4 regions of the Cytobacillus sp. FSL K6-0265 genome follow, and region 1 is predicted to be linked to each of the others. Evidence: riboswitches for the same ligand, from Rfam matches in the RefSeq annotation. Region 1 holds a riboswitch; each other region holds the start of a gene.
What was found. A riboswitch is a leader RNA that binds a small molecule or an ion and turns the genes downstream of it on or off. The one in region 1 is predicted to bind S-adenosylmethionine.

Region 1 (5,045 bases):
TCGCCCGAATCGTCAATCGTTGCTGTAATAAGAGAAAAATCTAATCCAGGTGCCATCGAAGCAAAAGACTTTCTTCCATTTAAAATCCATTGCGTTCCTTTTTTTACCGCAGTCGTCGCTGGTCGTCCACCACGGGTTGGACTGCCGGTTGCTGTCTCTGTTGCACAGCGGTTAATCAATTTCTTATCTTTAATAACCGTTTCGCATAACTTGGCAAACTGTTCTTCCTTCCATTTCCGTTTTACCCTTAAATCATAGATAACACCTAAGTGCCAACCAATACATAATGCCGTAGACGCATCACCTTGAGCAATCCTTTCTTGTATTAATAAATATTCATATAAGGAAATCTCTTTACCACCATACTCTTTCGGAATCGTCAGACTTAAATAATTTGATTGTTTCAATTCTTCAAAATTATTGAAGGGGAATTCTGCATTTTCATCAATCTTTTGCGCCCTCTTACTAAATCCTTCTGCTAATATCGCAGCTTTATGAAATAATTCTTCTTGTTGAGCCGTCTTAATAAATGGTCGAGCGAGTTGTTCAGCTAAATACGCTTCTTTAGATGAAGCTGTTATTGTGCTCATAGAATCAGTCCTCTCTATCTTTAGATAAGATTTATAGGATAAATAAATATAGTAAAGGCTCCATCCTCCTTTACTATATTTATTGTTACAATTTATTATCTCTTATCTACATATTTAGTTAATTTATCGCCACCAATTTGAATGATTTGCACCAATACAACGAGAACAACTACTGTGGTGATCATAATGACATTATCATAGCGATAGTAACCGAAACGTATCGCTAAATCACCAATACCACCGCCGCCAATAATACCTGCCATTGCGGAATAACCAATTAAACTAATAGTCGTAATCGTTAATCCTTGAACAATTCCAGGTTTCGCTTCTGGGACAAGGATTTCTTTAATAATCATCCAAGGGGAAGCGCCTACTGCTACTGCGGATTCAATGACCCCTTTATCTATTTCTCTTAAAGATGTTTCTACCAATCTTGCAAAAAAGGGAATCGCTGCCACGGATAATGAGACAGAAGCAGCTGTAGGACCAATCGTTGAACCTGCAATTAATTTTGTTAACGGCAATAGAGCTACTAACAAAATAATATAAGGAATCGAGCGGATCAAATTGACAATCCAACCAGTAACCGCATTTACAAATCTATTTTTTAAGAACAATCCTTCGTCGGTAACGAATAATAAGATCCCTAGTGGAAGACCTAGTATAAGTGCCGCAACTAAAGAGATGGCGACCATATAAATTGTTTGTAATACAGCTGTATTTAGTTCAGGAAGTAACGCCTGAATGGACTCAAGCAACATGTTCAACTACCTCCATATTCTGTGTTCTATCTTGAATATATTGTATAGCTCTTTCTATTTCAGGTATTTCGCCAGTCAACTCCATAATAAAAATACCTAGTGGCACTTCTTGAATATATTCAATCTTGCCGTGAAGAATATTCCCTTTTACTTTGAATGTTTGGAACAGTTCAGAAACAACAGATTCTTCTGCTATTGCACCTTTAAACTGAATCTTGATGATCGTCCCCTTCCTGTTTTCAATCAATTGCTGTGGTAAGTCAAATTGAAGAACACTTTGAATAAAGTCTCTTGTAAGTGGTTCAACTGGGTTCGCAAATATATCATACACCGGTCCTTCTTCTATGACCTTTCCATCTTGCATAACAGCTAATCTATGGCAAATCTCTTTGACTACTTCCATCTCATGAGTGATAAGTACGATGGTTAAGCCTAGTTTCTTATTAATCGATTTTAATAGGTTTAAGATCGACTTTGTTGTTTTTGGATCTAAGGCTGAAGTGGCTTCATCGCAAAGTAAAACCTTTGGATCATTAGCAAGTGCTCTGGCAATTCCTACCCTTTGCTTTTGACCACCACTTAATTGTGCGGGATACTGATGAATTTTATCTGCTAAACCGACTAATTCTAATAGTTCTTTCACCCTCTTATCTATTTCTTTCGGGCTTTTCCCTGCCGCTTTTAAAGCAAAGGCAATATTCTCATATACCGTCTTCGAACTTGCTAAATAAAAATGTTGAAAAATCATACCTATCTTCTGCCTTGCTTTTCGTAATTCTTTACTTGTTAAGGCCGTTAAATCAACGCCATCAATTTTCACTTCACCAGATGTTGGTCTCTCCAATAAATTAAGACAACGTAATAAAGAGCTTTTCCCAGCTCCACTATAACCAATAATCCCGTATATTTCCCCTTCTTTAATGGAAAGAGATACATTGTCAACGCCTATTACTTGCTTTTTTTTGCTTTTATAAATTTTCACTAAATGATTGACTTCAATCATTTACCTCACCCTCCCTCAGGTCCTCTACAACATAAAATGAGCCTCTTTCACTTTGAAAGAGGCTCAACAAATGATTGTTATTAAACCTTATCTTTCAGAATGAAATCATTCTGCAGGATTTAGCACCTTCCCTTTAAAAGGAGGTTGCCGGACATCTTCGGGCCTGGTCCCTCAGTCTCTCTCGATAAGAATCATATTCAATTTATTGTATTGCTTTGATAAAGGAAATTTTATCGGGTATTGATTTAATTGTCAATAGTATTTTGATTATTAATACATTTACTTATTTTCCTCTTCGTTTAAACAGAAAGATAAATAAAGTTGTTCCTAATAAAACAATGTTTAGGTCCACATACAAGATGATGGCTGACGTTGAGAATTTCTCTTTACTAGGTTACGTCCCTCACCACCAAGCATATCTGCAAACCCTTGCAGTGGTTCAAAATCTCCATTTAGGCATGTCAACATCTGTGTTCCTTCATTGCCATTTAGCAGTTGGAACCCTTCTCTCCTAGGAAACATGTGATTAGCTTCAGAAGTTTCACTAAAAAGCTTTGAGCAAGTATCGATTCTGACTTAGTCTCAGCAAATGCTGGTAAACTATCATCACCCTGTATCCATTGTAGATATTCTTCTGTTGTAGGATTTTGTTCTACATAAGGAAATATCCAGGCACTTGTTTGCGTTGTTTCGTTATATATTCATTAGCAATCTCTCATTTGCATGAGGATCGGCATGCATAAAGTAACTTATTGAGATTTCATGTTACATTCTTTCAATCTTTTCAATATCGATCACATCCTTTAAATATACGTTTTAATCTCATATTCTTCGTACTTCTCATTTAGCCATTCCGTATATTCAGTTGAAAGCTTAGACTCTATTAAAGTCTCTTTTATTTCTGCTTTCGCATCTTCGTAATTGGCTGCTTTCGATTCTTTATGATCTGTTACTTTAATAATGTGATAACCATATTCTGTTTTTACTGGATCACTCACTTCTTCCACTTTCATAGCAAAAGCCACTTTTTCAAAGGCTTCTACCATTTCACCTTCACCAAAATACCCCAATTTTCCACCATTATCTTTATTCGCCTCATCGGTTGAATAAGATGCTGCTAATTCAGCGAAATCGTCACCATCATCGAGTTTCTGTTTTACTTCTTTGGCAGTATCCTCATCTTCCACTAGGATATGACTAGCTTCTATCTCTTCTGCCTGGGCCAAACTGTCTTTATTCTCTTCAAAGTATGTTTCCATCTCATCATCAGTAATTTCAATTCTTGGTGTGATCAATTTCTTTGAACCTACATAGATTTCAATATTATGTTCTATAGAGTCATAGGATACCCCGTTTTCATCTATTACTTCTTTAAATGCCTCTTCTCCCCCATATTGCTCCATATAGGCATCCATTTCTTCAGCCACTTCTTCTTCAGTTACAGTTACCTTCTCTTTATCCATTTCCTGAAGAACAATTTGATCAGATATTAATGTATCTAGAACAGAATTGCCATATTGAGACATTAACGCTTCATTCAAATCATCTTTGCTTATGTTTTCTCCATTGACTGTCGCTGCTTTTGAATGGCTATTGTATAAAACAACAGCAATGACAACAGCTGCAACAAACATACAACCGGTGGCAATCAATAATTTATTCTGTTTCAACTTGCTTTTCCCCATTTCCTTGTAACGTTACTTCCACTGTTTTCTTTTCACCATCACGATAAAAACCTATTTCAACTTTATCGCCAATTGAAAGGTCTTTATAAAGAGATGCTCTTAAGTCATTAGCGTTTGTAATCGTTTGATCACCAATTGAAACTAAAATATCCTCAGCCTGCAATCCCGCCTTTTCTGCTGTGGAACCTTTCTCAACTTGGGTAATAATAGCACCTTCTTCTACATTTTTCGGTAACTGTTCTTGATAAAACTGCGGTACTTGATTTAAGTCCATCAAACCAACACCTAGATAAGGTCGAATGATTTTACCATCCTCCATTAACTGATCAATGATACTCTCGACATCATTACTTGGAATGGCAAAGCCTAACCCTTCTACGCCACTATTAGCTATCTTCAAACTATTAATACCAACCAAATTTCCTTTTGAGTCAATAAGTGCTCCACCACTATTTCCAGGGTTTATTGCTGCATCTGTTTGAATGACATTTAAATCCCATTCTCCGGCTGAAGTAGAGACTGCAATTGACCGATCCACTGCACTTACAATGCCTTGAGTGACTGTTCTTGATAAATCTAATCCTAGTGGATTGCCTATCGCTAACACTTGATCGCCGGCACGAAGCTTGGAAGAATCAGTAAAAGAAAGAACTTCAGCGTCTACTTTTTCATTTATTTTTAACACAGCAATATCTGTTAATGAGTCTGTTCCAACAAGTTCAGCTTGAAGCTTTTCCCCATTATGAAGGGAAACTTGAATTTTAGCCGCTCCTTCAATGACGTGATTGTTTGTCACAATGTACGTTTCCTTGTCTGTTTGCTTGAAAATAACACCAGAGCCAGTACCACTTTCAACTTCTTCTCCACTTTGTGTGTTGCCTGTGGAGCGACTAAAAGGGTTCGCTTGTTGCTCTTGCATGTTGACAACACCTACTATTGCTTTAGAGGCTTTTTCTACTATATCTGCAATCGATCCATCACTCGTCGTTGAAACCGTTTCAGCATT
Region 2 (5,045 bases), 980 kb from region 1:
CCTTTCCGGGTTATTACTTTGCTTTAACCGCACTTACTAGTTTTAGAAGCGCTTTTTTAGAGCCAGGTACATTACCTTTTACTAATAGAAGATTGCGTTCTGCATCTACTTTTACGATTTCAAGGTTTTGTACAGTGATTTGTTCTCCGCCCATGCGACCAGGTAATAATTTACCTTTGAATACGCGGTTTGGAGCAACAGGACCCATTGAACCTGGGCGACGGTGGTAACGTGAACCGTGTGCCATTGGTCCGCGAGATTGTCCGTGGCGTTTAATTGCACCTTGGAAACCTTTACCTTTTGAAATTCCTGTTACATCAATTTTTTCACCTTCAGCGAAAATATCAACTTTGACTTCCTGACCAACTTCATACTCAGCTAAGTCAGCTCCGCGTAATTCGCGAACGAAGCGCTTAGGAGTAGTATCAGCTTTAGCAGCGTGTCCTTTTTCCGGTTTGTTTGAAAGCTTTTCGCGTTTATCTTCAAAACCGATTTGGATTGCTTCGTATCCATCAGTATCAACTGATTTCTTTTGAAGAACAACGTTTGGAGTAGCTTCAACCACTGTTACCGGGATAAGATCACCGTTTTCAGCAAATACTTGAGTCATACCAATCTTTCTTCCTAAGATTCCTTTGGTCATTTCAGCCACACCTCCTAGATTGTTTTAATGTATTAATTAAAGTTTAATTTCAATATCAACACCAGATGGTAAGTCTAAACGCATTAATGAATCGACTGTTTGTGGTGTTGGATTAATGATGTCGATTAAACGTTTGTGTGTACGCATTTCGAATTGCTCACGAGAATCTTTATATTTATGCACCGCACGAAGAATTGTGTAAACTGACTTTTCAGTTGGCAATGGAATTGGACCAGATACAGCCGCACCAGAGCGTTTTGCAGTTTCAACGATTTTTTCAGCAGATTGATCAAGAATTCTGTGATCATAAGCTTTTAAACGAATACGAATTTTTTGTTTTGCCATTATTTTCCCTCCTTTTCGCCTATTTTCATATAGACATTCTCCGTGAAAATTTCCCACACACTCGCCATGGCAAAGCGGCCGGGTGTGTCAGCAACCTTTCACTTCATCGCAGTCAAAGACCAACATTGTCTATTATACAGAAAAGACATAACAAATGCAACCATTGATTGCGTTTCTCTCTGTTCTGCACACTTTTAACATTATAACTGCTGTGAATAGTGTTTTCAAGTATATCTTCCTCTTTACAGCATTTTCTAAATTAACACTTATTCAAGTCATTATTTTAAAATTTTCTAAATTTTCATTTGACAAATATAGGCCCTTTCATGTAAATTTTACTCAATAAAATATTTTTATTTCTTATCACGAGAGGTTGAGGGAAAGGCCCGATGACACCTCAGCAACCATCAATAGTGAATCGCTATTGAAAAGGTGCTAATTCCTACAAGCTATGTGCTTGAAAGATGAGAAGATGACTATAATAATAGGCCTTCTTCTTGAAGGCCTTTTTTATTTTCTTTTTGGCTTCTCATCCATTGAATTCAAAAAATATGAATTGAAGGAGTGAGACCTTTGAACTTTCTTGAAAAAATGAAGAACCAAGTATTAATTGGTGACGGTGCGATCGGTACACTTCTTTACTCTTATGGTACGGATACATGTTTTGAAGAGTTGAACCTCTCAGCACCGGAACAAATTCAGGGCATTCATCAAGCTTATCTCCATGCAGGTGTTGATTTAATTCAAACAAATTCCTATGCTGCGAATTATTTAAAATTGAAACGGTACGGCCTAGAGGATTCAGTCAAAGAAATTAATAGTGCGGCTGTTAAACTGGCACGGTCTAGTATTCAAGAACATCAGGCATATGTGCTTGGCACAATTGGAGGTGTAAGAGGATTAAACCCCCTCTCTATCCCTCTAGATGAAATTAAACGTAACTTTCGCGAACAGCTATACTGCTTATTGTTAGAAGGCGTAGATGGGCTCCTTCTTGAAACATTTTATGATTTAGAAGAACTCGAAACAGTTCTCTCTATTGCCCGAAAAGAAACGGATATACCAATTATTGCACAAGTGTCTTTACAAGAAATCGGTATTTTACAAAATGGGATGTTAATTAATGATGCTATAAAAAGATTAGAAGCTAACAGAGCAGATGTTGTCGGAGTAAACTGCCGTTTAGGGCCACATCATATGTTAGAAACACTCTCCTCCGTTGAATTACCTCAACACGCGTTTCTATCTGCATATCCAAATGCAAGTCTACCTGCCTATATCGATGGGACGATTCAATATAAGGAGGGCGAAGACTATTTTAGAAAATCAGCGCAGTCCTTCCTTAAACAAGGTGTTCGACTGCTTGGCGGCTGCTGCGGAACAACACCTGGCCATATTAAAGCATTTGCCGATGAAGTTAAACATGCTGTACCTATTCTTGAAAAACAAGTAACTAATAGAAAGAAACCTAAAATAGAGAGAATGACGATCAAACGTACCAATACACCATTAGAGACACTTGTACAAGAAAAACGCACCATCATCGTCGAACTAGACCCACCTAAGAAGCTATCAACTGCTAAATTTTTTGAAGGGGCCAGTGCCTTAAAAGATGCTGGGGTTGATGCAATCACACTCGCAGATAACTCACTTGCCACACCGCGAATTGCTAATGAAGCGCTAGCACATATCATCCAAAAAGAAACAAACGTCCGGCCACTTGTTCATCTCTCCTGTAGAGACCGAAACTTAATCGGCTTACAATCACATCTCATGGGCCTCCATACATTAGGGTTGCATGATATTTTAGCCATTACAGGAGATCCGGCAAGGGTTGGTAATTTCCCAGGCGCTTCATCTGTATTTGATTTATCTTCCTTTGAATTAATAGAAATGATTAAACAATTTAATGAAGGAATCTCCCCTTCAGGCTCTGAACTTGGTGAAAATGCCGTCTTTTCTGTCGGGGCAGCGTTTAACCCCCATGTAAAAGCATTGGACAAAGCAGTAGTCCGACTTGAAAGGAAAATAAAAGCAGGCGCTGATTATTTCGTGTCACAGCCTGTTTTTTCGGTAACACAACTATTGGAGATCCATGAAGCAACTAAGCATCTTTCCACACCTATTTTCATCGGAATGATGCCACTGATTAGCAGTAAAAATGCAGAGTATCTTCATAACGAAGTGCCTGGTATCAAAATTACACAAATGACCCGCGACAGAATGGCAAAAGCGGTTAACCCGATTCAAGCTGAGAAAGAAGGCTTATTAATTACAAAGGAGTTAATCGATGCAAGCTTAGAACTCTTTCAAGGCATCTATCTTGTTACCCCTTTCCTTAGATATCAACTTACAACTGAACTGACCAATTATATTAAAAGAAAAGATCGACAGAAGGAGCATCATTATGTCAAAAGTAGCCATCACTAAACAAATGAAAAAAAAGATTTTAATCATGGATGGAGCAATGGGTACCATGCTACAAGAAGCCCATCTAACAGCAGATGATTTTGGTGGTGAGGATTTAGAAGGATGCAATGAACACCTCACACTTACGCGGCCTGAATTGATTAAATCCATTCATGAAGCTTATCTTTCAGCAGGGGCAGATATCATTGAAACAAATACATTCGGAGCGACGCGTATCGTTTTAGAAGAATACAATATTGGCCATTTAAGTGAATGGTTAAACCGTAGAGCTGCTGAAATCGCTATAAAAGCAGCCCATAAATACGACCAGCCTAATCATCCCCGTTATGTAGCTGGATCAATGGGGCCAACCACTAAGACATTAAGCGTCACCGGCGGAACAACTTTTGAGCAATTAGTCATTGATTATCGTACACAAGCGAAAGGCCTTATTGATGGTGGTGTAGATTTATTATTGATAGAAACAAGTCAAGATCTCATCAATGTAAAAGCAGCTTTTCTTGGAATTAACAAAGCCTTTCAGGATACAAAGAAAGAACTCCCTATTATGATTTCAGGGACAATTGAGCCGATGGGCACGACTTTGGCAGGGCAAAACATCGAAGCTTTTTACATTTCCGTAGAGCATATGAAACCAATAGCTGTTGGGCTCAACTGCGCAACTGGACCGGAATTTATGCAAGAGCATATTCGCTCTCTTGCCCAACTCTCTTCAACTGGCGTGAGCTGTTATCCTAATGCAGGTTTACCAGATGAAGACGGTTGTTATCACGAAACAGCAGAATCTCTGTCTACAAAACTTTTGGATTTTGCCAAACAGGGGTGGGTGAATATCGTCGGTGGTTGTTGTGGTACCACACCAGCGCATATCAGAGCAATCAGTCAAGCATTAGCCCATGTGCCACCCCGTCCCATTACAAAAAAGAGACAGCATAAACTATCTGGTATCGAGCCCCTTACCTATGATGAGTCTATTAGGCCGATTATGGTTGGGGAGCGTACAAATGTCATTGGCTCGAAAAAATTCAAACGCTTGATTAATGAAGGAAAGTATGAAGAAGCATCAGAAATAGCTAGAGCTCAAGTTAAAAACGGAGCAAGCGTCATTGATATATGTCTCGCTGACCCTGATCGTAATGAGATAGAAGATATGGACTATTTTTTAGCGGAAGTAACGAAAAAGATCAAAGTTCCTTTAGTCATTGATTCAACTGACGATGAAGTTATCGCTAAAGCACTCACTTACTCTCAAGGCAAAGCTATAATCAATTCGATTAACTTAGAAGATGGGGAAGAGCGATTTGCCTTTGCTGCCAAGCTTATTCATCAGTACGGAGCCGCCATTGTTGTCGGTACCATTGATGAGGAAGGCATGGCCATCACAGCTGAAAATAAGCTAGCTATAGCTAATCGGGCCTATCGCATCCTCGTTGAGCAGTATCAAGTACCTCCAGAGGATATTATCTTCGACCCTCTCGTTTTTCCTGTCGGCACTGGAGATGAACAATATATTGGTTCAGCTAAAGAAACAGTACTTGGTATTAAACTTATTAAAGAAGCTCTGCCAGAGGCGAAAACGATTCTAGGCATTAGTAATGTGTCCTTTGGTCTGCCAAATGTGGGGAGA
Region 3 (5,045 bases), 2.3 Mb from region 1:
ACTTCTTGCATATATTCTTCTGGAGAGATGATATAGCTTATATTTTCAACACCTAGTTTTTCAGCTGTTTCTTTAGCCACATCCACTTCACTAAAACCGTCCCTTTCAAAACCTACTGAAAACGTTTTAATATTTGGGTGAAACTGTTTTGCTATGGATGCAATAATAGAAGAATCAATCCCACCGGATAAAAACGAGCCTACAGGTACATCACTACGCATATGCATTTTAACTGAATCCGTTAAAACATCTTGAATCTCTTTAATAAACTGAGATTCTTCTTTTTGTACAGGTTGGAAATGTGCTTTCCAATAACGCTGAATATGCATAGAGCCACCGATTTTCTTCTTGAAATAATGACCTGGCTCAAGTTTCTTTATACCAACCGACATGGTCATCGGTTCAGGTACAAATTGATAAGTCATATAATACTGCAAAGCATCATAATTAATGACATCGTTTTTCAATGCCAGTAGAATACTTTTCTTTTCAGAGGCAAAGTAAGTGGTCTCATCATCTTCAAGATAATAAAAAGGTTTAATGCCAAAAGGATCTCTCGCACCAAATACTTCTTGCTTCTCTTTATCCCAAATAACGAAGGAAAACATACCTCTTAACTTTTCTGCCGCCTTCTCTTTATAATAACTATACAAAGCAATAATCACTTCAGTATCCGAATGGGTTTCAAAAGTTAATCCTTTATTGATTAATTCCTCGCGTAGTTCAACATAATTATAAACTTCACCATTAAAAATAATCCAATATTTACCATTATCAAATGTAAGTGGTTGATGACCACTTTCAATGTCTATAATACTTAATCGGCGGAATCCAAATTGGATATGATCAGATCGATAATATCCGGCATCATCTGGCCCACGATGAGTAATAATGTTATTCATATTCTCAAATTGTTTATCTGCTTCTTGTACTTTTTGTGCTTGATCATGTATACAACCAATAAAACCACACATTATGTACGTCACCTTCTTTTTATTTCATCTAGTTTGTTGTATTTTCCCATACCTTGTATAGACGTTAAGTTATTTTAAAAAGTTTCACCTTTCGAAAAAAAATGGAAGATTTATGCTAGGCAGTATGTTCATGTTTTCTCCTTCGTATACTTAAGAACATTTATTCTATACCCACCTTCTAAGACGAAAAGATGACATTAATTTTAATTTTTTATGAAATCGTTTCGATTTCCCTTTATGTCGATTATTGGGGATCTGTAATATCTAAAAAAACGAATTTTGTTCTATTACTTTAATCAAATTCTTTTTGATGTACGAGCAAATCGTTTTGGACGTATTAATTTTATGATAGCCCCTTTTTTTCCAAAAAAAAAAGACTGTAGAAAACTCATTAAAGGCGTTTTCTACAGCCATAACTTTTCTAATTTATTTTAAAGCTTCCTTGCGCAAGTCTTCTGCTTTATCTGTGCGCTCCCAAGGTAAATCGATATCTGTACGGCCGAAATGTCCATAAGCAGCTGTCTGCTTGTAGATTGGACGACGTAAATCAAGCATTTTAATAATACCAGCAGGACGGAGGTCAAAATTGTTTCTAACAACTTCAACTAAAACATCCTCAGATACTGCTCCAGTTCCAAATGTATCAATACTGATGGATACAGGCTGAGCAACACCGATTGCATAGGCTAATTGAACTTCCGCTTTATCAGCTAGTTCTGCAGCAACAATATTCTTTGCTACATATCGAGCCGCGTAAGCAGCTGAACGGTCAACTTTCGTTGCATCCTTACCAGAGAATGCACCACCACCGTGACGAGCATAACCGCCGTAAGTGTCAACAATAATTTTTCTACCAGTTAAGCCAGCATCTCCTTGAGGTCCACCAATAACGAAGCGTCCTGTTGGATTAATAAAGTATTTTGTGTTTTCATCAATTAATTCAGTAGGAACAACCGGATTGATTACATGCTCTTTTAAATTGCGTTGGATTTGTTCTAAACTGATTTCTGGATGATGCTGTGTAGAGATAACAATTGTATCAATACGTACAGGTTGGTTGTTTTCATCATATTCTACAGTTACTTGCGTTTTACCATCTGGGCGAAGATAAGGTAAGATTTCCTCTTTTCTTACTTCAGCTAAACGGCGAGAAAGTTTATGCGCTAATGAAATAGGTAATGGCATAAGCTCTTTTGTTTCATTACATGCAAAACCAAACATTAAACCTTGGTCTCCAGCACCAATGGCTTCAATTTCAGCATCAGTCATCTGTCCTTCACGCGCTTCTAATGCTTGGTCTACACCCATAGCAATATCTGCTGACTGCTCATCAATAGAAGTTAATACTGCACATGTTTCAGAATCAAAGCCATATTTTGCACGTGTATAACCAATTTCCTTAATGGTTTCACGAACGATTTTTGGAATATCTACATATGTGGATGTAGTGATTTCACCTGCAACCAATACAAGACCTGTAGTAACAGACGTTTCCGCAGCAACCCTCGCATTCGGGTCCTTTGATAAAATAGCATCTAGTATTGCATCAGAAATTTGGTCACTGATCTTATCCGGATGACCTTCAGTAACTGATTCAGAAGTAAACAATCTACGTTTTGTTGACATCTGACTTCCTCCTTATTTATCGAATCAATAAGACTTTATATTAGCCTTTAATTTTGATACGGAACTCATTCCCTTATTTGAATCTTCATTATTTATGGGCCAATGTTTATCTCATACCCTTAATAACCTATGCGTTAACTTGGAATATTGAGAATAAAATGGTTGGATCTTTTCCCCATGCATAAATAGTACATTCCAAAAGCCGCTCCTCGTATTCGCCAACATCATGTTAAAAAGCATGAAAAAAAACCTCTTCTCTGATTTAGTGAAAAGGTTGAAGTAAAATGATTCGCGCCTTTCACTCTTATCGTTCAAGGATAGTGAGTAATAAATCCTTGCATCAGGTTAGCACCTTTGCTCATAAAAATGTAGTTGGCAGGTTGCTGGGTTTCATAGGGCCTGTCCCTCCACCAGCTCGGGATAAGAGAGTATCCGTTCAAGGATTCATCATAACTTACACAAGGAATATAGTCAATTGTTTTTCCTCAACTATTCAATGTAAAAATTGTCATATGCTTACTCGATACGCTGAGTTTTGATAGCGAACAAAGGGATGTTTAGATGATACCGTTATTTTTCCTTAATATATATAAAAATTACATTAAATTTGCTGATTATCCTTTTTAAATTTGCAAAAGCTATTTATAATGAATACTGCCTGTATTTGTGACAATTTCATTAATTATATAAAAATGATTTATATAGTATAGACTGAATGAATAAATGTGTTATACTATTTTTGAAGAAATAATCACAAATAGCGACTGAGATGCATATCTCTTAAATAATATTATATAAAGGAAGGTATTCATCAGATGAATTCTGTATCGATAACTGAGTTAAATGATTTACTAAAAGGCGAAAACATCCAAGTTCAATTATCTGTGCCGCAACTAGTTGAGAAAGTATTAAACCGTAATGAAGGTGTACTTACATCTACTGGTGCCATTCGCGCGACAACAGGTAAGTATACAGGTCGTTCACCTAAAGACAAATATACAGTTGAAGAAGCAAGCTCTAAAGATAAAATTGATTGGGGAAGTGTGAACCAACCAATTTCTGAAGCAGTCTTCAATAACTTATACAACAAGGTGATTGCTTTCTTAAAAGAGAAAGAAGAAGTTTTCGTATTCAAAGGATTTGCTGGTGCGGATAAGAAACACCGTATGCCAATCCAAGTAATTAATGAATATGCTTGGCATAACCTTTTTGCACACCAATTATTTATTCGACCTACAGAAGAAGACTTATTAGATCACGAATCTGAGTTTACAGTTATTTCAGCACCTAATTTCAAAGCAGACCCAGCAGTTGACGGTACAGCTTCAGAAACCTTTATTATCGTTTCATTCGAACGCCGTATTGTTCTTATTGGTGGTACTGAGTATGCTGGTGAAATGAAAAAATCTATTTTCTCTGTTATGAACTATATGCTTCCTGAAAATGGTATCCTCCCTATGCACTGTTCAGCCAATGTTGGCCGCGAAGGCGATGTGGCTTTATTCTTTGGTCTTTCCGGCACTGGTAAAACAACATTATCAGCTGATCCAAACCGTCGTTTAATCGGTGATGATGAGCATGGCTGGTCTCCAAATGGTGTATTCAACATTGAAGGTGGTTGCTATGCGAAGTGTATCGATCTTACACGCGAGAAAGAACCACAAATTTTCGATGCCATCCGTTTTGGCGCAGTACTGGAGAATGTTGTATTAGACAAAGAAACTCGTGTAGCTGATTATGCGGACAATACGCTAACAGAAAACACGCGTGCTGCTTACCAATTACAAGCAATTGACAATATCGTTGACCCAAGTATTGCAGGTCACCCGAACACAATCATCTTCTTAACAGCTGATGCTTCTGGTGTATTACCTCCAATCTCAAAATTGAATAAAGAACAAGCAATGTATCACTTCCTAAGTGGATACACTTCTAAGTTGGCTGGTACTGAGCGTGGCATTACTTCACCACAAGCGACTTTCTCAACTTGCTTTGGCTCACCGTTCCTACCATTACCTGCACAACAATATGCTGAAATGCTTGGTAAAAAAATTGACGAGCATAACGCAAAAGTATTCCTTGTAAACACTGGTTGGACTGGTGGCGAATATGGCGTAGGTAGCCGTATGAAGCTTGCATATACACGTGCAATGGTTGAAGCTGCTCTAGAAGGCGAACTTAATTCTGTTGAGACAGTAACCGATCAAGTATTCGGCTTAGAAATTCCGCAACATGTAACAGGTGTTCCTGATGAAGTACTATTACCTAACAAAACTTGGCCAGATCAAGATGCCTATAATGTAAAAGCAAAAGAACTTGCCAATGAATTCCGTGAAAACTTCAAGAAATTCGGTAATATTTCTAGTGATATCGCTGAAAAAGGCGGTCCTATCGCTTAATAGTCAAAACCTTCGAGCTTTGTGCCCGAAGGTTTTTTGTTACAGC
Region 4 (5,045 bases), 2.6 Mb from region 1:
ATTGTTCAAGCGGGCGATGAAATTGTAGCTGCCTCTAATTTATATGGAGGTACATATAATTTATTTACAGTCACTTTACCAAAGTTCGGCATCTATGTCAGGCTTATAGATATTAATAATGAAGAGGAACTACGAGCAGCAATCAATGAAAAGACACGAGCTGTATTTGCTGAAACCATTGGTAATCCGAGTTTACAAGTACTAGATATTGAAGCTGTTGCAAATATCGCCCATGAAAATGGTGTACCGTTAGTGGTTGATAACACATTTGCAACTCCTTATCTGTGTCGACCAATTGAGCATGGCGCAGACATTGTTGTTCATTCTGCAACGAAATGGTTACTTGGGAATGGGACGACAATGGGAGGAGTCATTGTTGACGGTGGTAAATTTGATTGGAATTCAGAGAAGTATCCAGGATTAAGTCAGCCAGATTCGAGTTATAATGATTTAGTATATAGTGAGGCACTTGGTCCTGTCGCGTATATTACAAAAGCGAGAGTGCAACTTCTAAGAGATTTAGGACCAGCCTTAAGTGCCCAAAGTGCTTTTCAATTCACTTTAGGTTTAGAAACGTTAACCGTTCGAATGAAAGAACATATTGCGAATACGAAGAAAATTGTGCAATATTTAAATAATCACCCTGCTGTTAATTGGGTACTTTATCCGGGCGATGAAAACCATCCTAATAAAGAATTAGCAGATAAATATTTAGCTAAAGGGGCAGGGGCAGTTGTCGTTTTTGGCATATCGGGTGGCCGAGAAGCAGGTGCTAAGGTTATTAATTCGGTTGAGCTCTTCGCGCATGTAGCGAATGTAGGTGATGCAAAAAGTCTTATTATACATCCAGCGAGCACAACACATCAACAACTTAATCAAGAGGGGTTAAAACAAGCTGGTGTACCTGAAGACTTAATTCGATTATCAATTGGAATTGAGAACGTAGAAGATTTAATCGATGATCTTGAATCTGCTATTGAAGCGGCAACGGGTATTGCTTCATTAAATATAAGGGCCTAACATCTATTATTTCACATTTGACATCTTCTTCAATGACATGATACTATTACACAGGTACACAAAAAATTCAATATATTCATAGATTGCTCTTATTTAGAGAGGTGGAGGGAAGTGCCCTTTGAAGCCCGGCAACCGTCATTTAATTGAAATGGTGCCAATTCACTCAAAGCTGTAGCTTTGAAAGATGAGAGAAAGGAATTTTCATAACAAGCCTTTCTGCTCACAAGCAGAAAGGCTTTTTTTAAAACTATGGATAGGCTATCAATGTGTTTGTTTTCTGGATTGAAGAGGTGAAGAAAGATGATTTCAATTAAAGATGTAAAAAAGATTTTCTCAACGAAAAATGGGAAAGTAAATGCAGTAGACAATGTTAACCTCGAAATTAACGAGGGTGAAATATTCGGTGTAATCGGATACAGTGGTGCCGGTAAAAGTACATTGATCCGTATGTTAAATGGTCTTGAAATCCCGACTGAAGGCGTTGTATCTGTAGCAGGGAATGAAGTTTCTCGCATAAAAGGTGCTAGCTTAAGAAAGGCTAGACAAGAAATCAGCATGATTTTTCAACATTTTAATTTATTGTGGTCACGAACAGTAAGAGAAAACATTGCGTTTCCATTAGAAATTGCTGGTGTACCTAAGAAAGAGCGACTAGAGAGAGTGAATGAGCTAATTAAATTGGTCGGTCTAGATGGTCGAGAGGATGCCTATCCTTCACAATTAAGTGGTGGACAAAAACAGCGAGTAGGCATTGCTAGAGCACTTGCCAATAATCCTAAAGTACTGTTATGTGATGAGGCGACAAGTGCTCTAGATCCGCAAACAACTGATAGTATTCTCGACTTACTTGTTGATATTAATGAACGTTTAGGGTTAACTATTGTGTTAATTACGCATGAAATGCATGTCATTCGCAAGATTTGCCACCGTGTGGCTGTCATGGAAGGTGGAAGAATTGTTGAAATTGGCGAAGTGCTAGATGTGTTCCAAAAGCCAAAAGAACCTATTACGAAGCGATTTGTTCAACAAGTGACCGAACCGGAAGAAACGAAGGAAACGATTACACATTTACTAAATGCTTATCCAAATGGTCAAATTGTTCAACTTGGTTTTGTAGGTGGATCAGCGGAACAACCGTTAATCACAAACTTAATTCGCCACTACAATGTAACAGTGAATGTATTACAAGGAAAGATATCCCAAACACAAAGTGGCTCTTACGGTACCTTATTTATTCATATAGATGGAGAGTCGGATGAGGTTACCCGCGCGATTGAATATATTCATTCGCAGAAGGTTGGCGTGGAGGTGATTTCCCATGCTTAATGAATGGCTACCAAATGTGGATTGGGAAAGAATGTGGGAAGCAACAAAAGAAACTTTATATATGACAAGTATTTCTGTTGTAGCCACATTTATTTTAGGAATTATTCTTGGACTACTCTTGTTCTTAACTTCTAAAGGTAATATATGGCAAAATCAGTTTGTTAATAAGATCATTGCGGCATTCGTCAATGTCTTTCGATCCATTCCGTTCTTAATCTTAATTGTGTTACTCATCCCTTTCACAAAAATGATATTAGGAACAATGATTGGAGAAAATGCAGCCTTGCCAGCACTCATAATTGGTGCAGCACCTTTCTATGCAAGAATGGTCGAAATTGGCTTACGTGAGATTGATAAAGGAGTCATTGAAGCCTCTAAATCGATGGGTGCCAAAACAAGTACGATTATATGGAAAGTACTCATTCCTGAATCTATGCCAGCGCTTGTTTCGGGGATTACTGTTACAGCGATTGCGCTAGTCGGATATACGGCGATGGCAGGTGTCATAGGTGCAGGTGGATTAGGGAACCTTGCCTACTTAGAAGGTTTCCAAAGAAGTAGATATGACGTTGTATGGATTGCAACGATTATCATTTTAATTATCGTGTTTATCATCCAAATGATTGGTGATTTGATTACTTCCAAACTAGACAAACGATAGGAGAGCTAAAAAATGAAAAAATGGTTATCTGTTTTAATGATTGCGGCTGTTACTTTATTTATTGCTGCTTGTGGTTCTTCAGATGAAGGTAACGAAGGATCTGATGAAGGAACAAAAACATTAAAAATTGGGGCATCTAATGTACCGCATGCTGAAATCCTAAATGAAGCAAAACCATTATTAGAAGAAAAAGGAATTGAGTTGGATATCACAACGTTCCAAGATTATATTGTACCGAACCAAGCGTTAGAGGGTGGCGATATTGATGCGAACTACTTCCAACACATCCCTTATTTAGAATCGCAAATGGCAGAAAACGGTTATGATTTTGTGAATGCTGGTGGCGTTCATATTGAACCAATTGGTGTTTATTCACAAGAATATGATAGCTTAGATGATCTTCCAGAAGGAGCAACCATTATTATGAGCAGCTCTGTTCCTGACCATGGTCGTATTTTGACTATGTTAGAAAAGGAAGGTTTGATTACACTAAAAGCTGATGTCGATAAAACAACAGCGACAATTGATGATATTGAGGAAAATACGAAAAATATAAAGTTTGATACGGAGTATGAAGCAGCACTTCTTCCACAAATATATAATAATGGTGAAGGTGACGCCGTTCTTATTAACTCTAACTATGCGATTGATGCTGGCTTAAATCCAGTAGAAGATGCAATTGCACTTGAAGAAAGTGATTCTCCATATGTGAATGTTATCGCAGTTAAAGCTGGGGATGAAGACAAAGAAGAAATAAAAGCATTACTAGAAGTATTACACTCTGAAGAAATCCAAAGTTTCATTGAAGAACAATATGAAGGTGCAGTTGTACCTGTAACTGAATAATCGATATTTATCGAAGAAGTCTACATAGTTGTAGGCTTCTTTTTTTAGTAAGGTAATGGAAAAAATACATTGCACTGAGTCAATTGATTCAAATAAAGGTTAATGGCTATTGGAGAAACAAGTAGTGTGGATAATTTGTATTAAGACAAATAATCAAGTTTACAAGCTTTTCCCCCATGATCGGGTTTGCGCGAACATCAAGGTTTACGAAAAATAGCTAAATAAATAGGGATTGTTCGTACATCGAGAGTGAAAATGCCAAAGGTAGCGGAACAAAAGTGAATTGCTCGTACATCAAGAGTGAAAAACCTAAAGATAGCGGAACAAAATGGATTTGCACGTGCATCAAGAGTAAAAAAACCAGAGATACCAGAACAAAGTCTATTAGCTCGTATAAGAAGATAATAATTCTCTGTATATTGCTTAATCTCACAAAGGTGGCCTGAACTGTTGATTAGAGGTATTTTGCGCAGACAAAATAATCATTTCTAACTTGTGTATGAGTAAAGGTGAATATTTGTAAGGAATGACCCATTAATTTATGAATAAAGGAGGTGGATAAAACGAATCACGGTAAATTCAGAAAAAAAGCGTATTTTCATGTTTTATCGTGTTTGAGTGGGGTACGCTTATAGTGTAGTATTTTTATTGTAATCATTATAACGCTTTAAACGGCGAAAATTTGAAAGGATTGATTCATTATTAGTCAGCTACAGCTGAATTACACGAGCGAAATGGAAAAAGCCATGCACGGAGCATACGGAGTAGGATATGAAACGTATTGCCAAAGTCAGGATGTAAGGATGCGCGTAGAAAAACAGCGTGAAAGAGATTACTTAAAAAGTCAAAGAATTGTTGCCGATATCGAACGTAAAGCACATGCTTAAATAAAGAGAGGAGCTGTCAGATAGACGGCTCTTTTTGTATATAATAAAGTGACATGAGGTTTAATTTCGTCAATGATTAGGAAGCGTGAAACCTTATATATATATATATATCGGGAATCTGACTTCTCTTTTGCTTGTAAACAAGATGATTATGATGATTTTAATTTGGACATAAATGCAAGTAGAGAAGAATATACCAACAAGTGATATATAAATAGAAGAAAAATGAGTTTTTTTCACTAAATTTAGTGTAGAATAATGTAGGGTGATAGGTTTACAACATATACATAGTGGAAATATCGTCT

Region 2: it holds a riboswitch for S-adenosylmethionine, as region 1 does, so the genes downstream of both, MHH73_RS00700 (bifunctional homocysteine S-methyltransferase/methylenetetrahydrofolate reductase) here and MHH73_RS05785 (methionine ABC transporter ATP-binding protein) in region 1, are expected to answer to the same signal.
Region 3: it holds a riboswitch for S-adenosylmethionine, as region 1 does, so the genes downstream of both, metK (methionine adenosyltransferase) here and MHH73_RS05785 (methionine ABC transporter ATP-binding protein) in region 1, are expected to answer to the same signal.
Region 4: it holds a riboswitch for S-adenosylmethionine, as region 1 does, so the genes downstream of both, MHH73_RS18630 (methionine ABC transporter ATP-binding protein) here and MHH73_RS05785 (methionine ABC transporter ATP-binding protein) in region 1, are expected to answer to the same signal.

Annotation. Positions count from the first base shown of each region.
Region 1 covers NZ_JBBOPE010000001.1:1,119,746-1,124,790, reverse strand. The annotation lists gene MHH73_RS05795 (acyl-CoA dehydrogenase family protein) at 1-590, opposite strand, end outside; gene MHH73_RS05790 (methionine ABC transporter permease) at 686-1,351, opposite strand; gene MHH73_RS05785 (methionine ABC transporter ATP-binding protein) at 1,341-2,354, opposite strand; SAM riboswitch class I at 2,439-2,545, opposite strand; gene MHH73_RS05780 (hypothetical protein) at 2,697-2,822, opposite strand; gene MHH73_RS05775 (peptidylprolyl isomerase) at 3,158-4,024, opposite strand; gene MHH73_RS05770 (S1C family serine protease) at 4,011-5,045, opposite strand, start outside.
Region 2 covers NZ_JBBOPE010000001.1:138,527-143,571, reverse strand. The annotation lists gene rplC (50S ribosomal protein L3) at 14-643, opposite strand; gene rpsJ (30S ribosomal protein S10) at 680-988, opposite strand; SAM riboswitch class I at 1,346-1,459, shown strand; gene MHH73_RS00700 (bifunctional homocysteine S-methyltransferase/methylenetetrahydrofolate reductase) at 1,562-3,418, shown strand; gene metH (methionine synthase) at 3,396-5,045, shown strand, end outside.
Region 3 covers NZ_JBBOPE010000001.1:3,449,285-3,454,329, forward strand. The annotation lists gene asnB (asparagine synthase (glutamine-hydrolyzing)) at 1-974, opposite strand, end outside; gene metK (methionine adenosyltransferase) at 1,401-2,600, opposite strand; SAM riboswitch class I at 2,902-3,027, opposite strand; gene pckA (phosphoenolpyruvate carboxykinase (ATP)) at 3,416-4,999, shown strand.
Region 4 covers NZ_JBBOPE010000001.1:3,678,439-3,683,483, reverse strand. The annotation lists gene MHH73_RS18635 (O-acetylhomoserine aminocarboxypropyltransferase/cysteine synthase family protein) at 1-1,020, shown strand, start outside; SAM riboswitch class I at 1,107-1,211, shown strand; gene MHH73_RS18630 (methionine ABC transporter ATP-binding protein) at 1,321-2,346, shown strand; gene MHH73_RS18625 (methionine ABC transporter permease) at 2,339-3,007, shown strand; gene MHH73_RS18620 (MetQ/NlpA family ABC transporter substrate-binding protein) at 3,020-3,853, shown strand; gene MHH73_RS18615 (hypothetical protein) at 4,600-4,740, shown strand.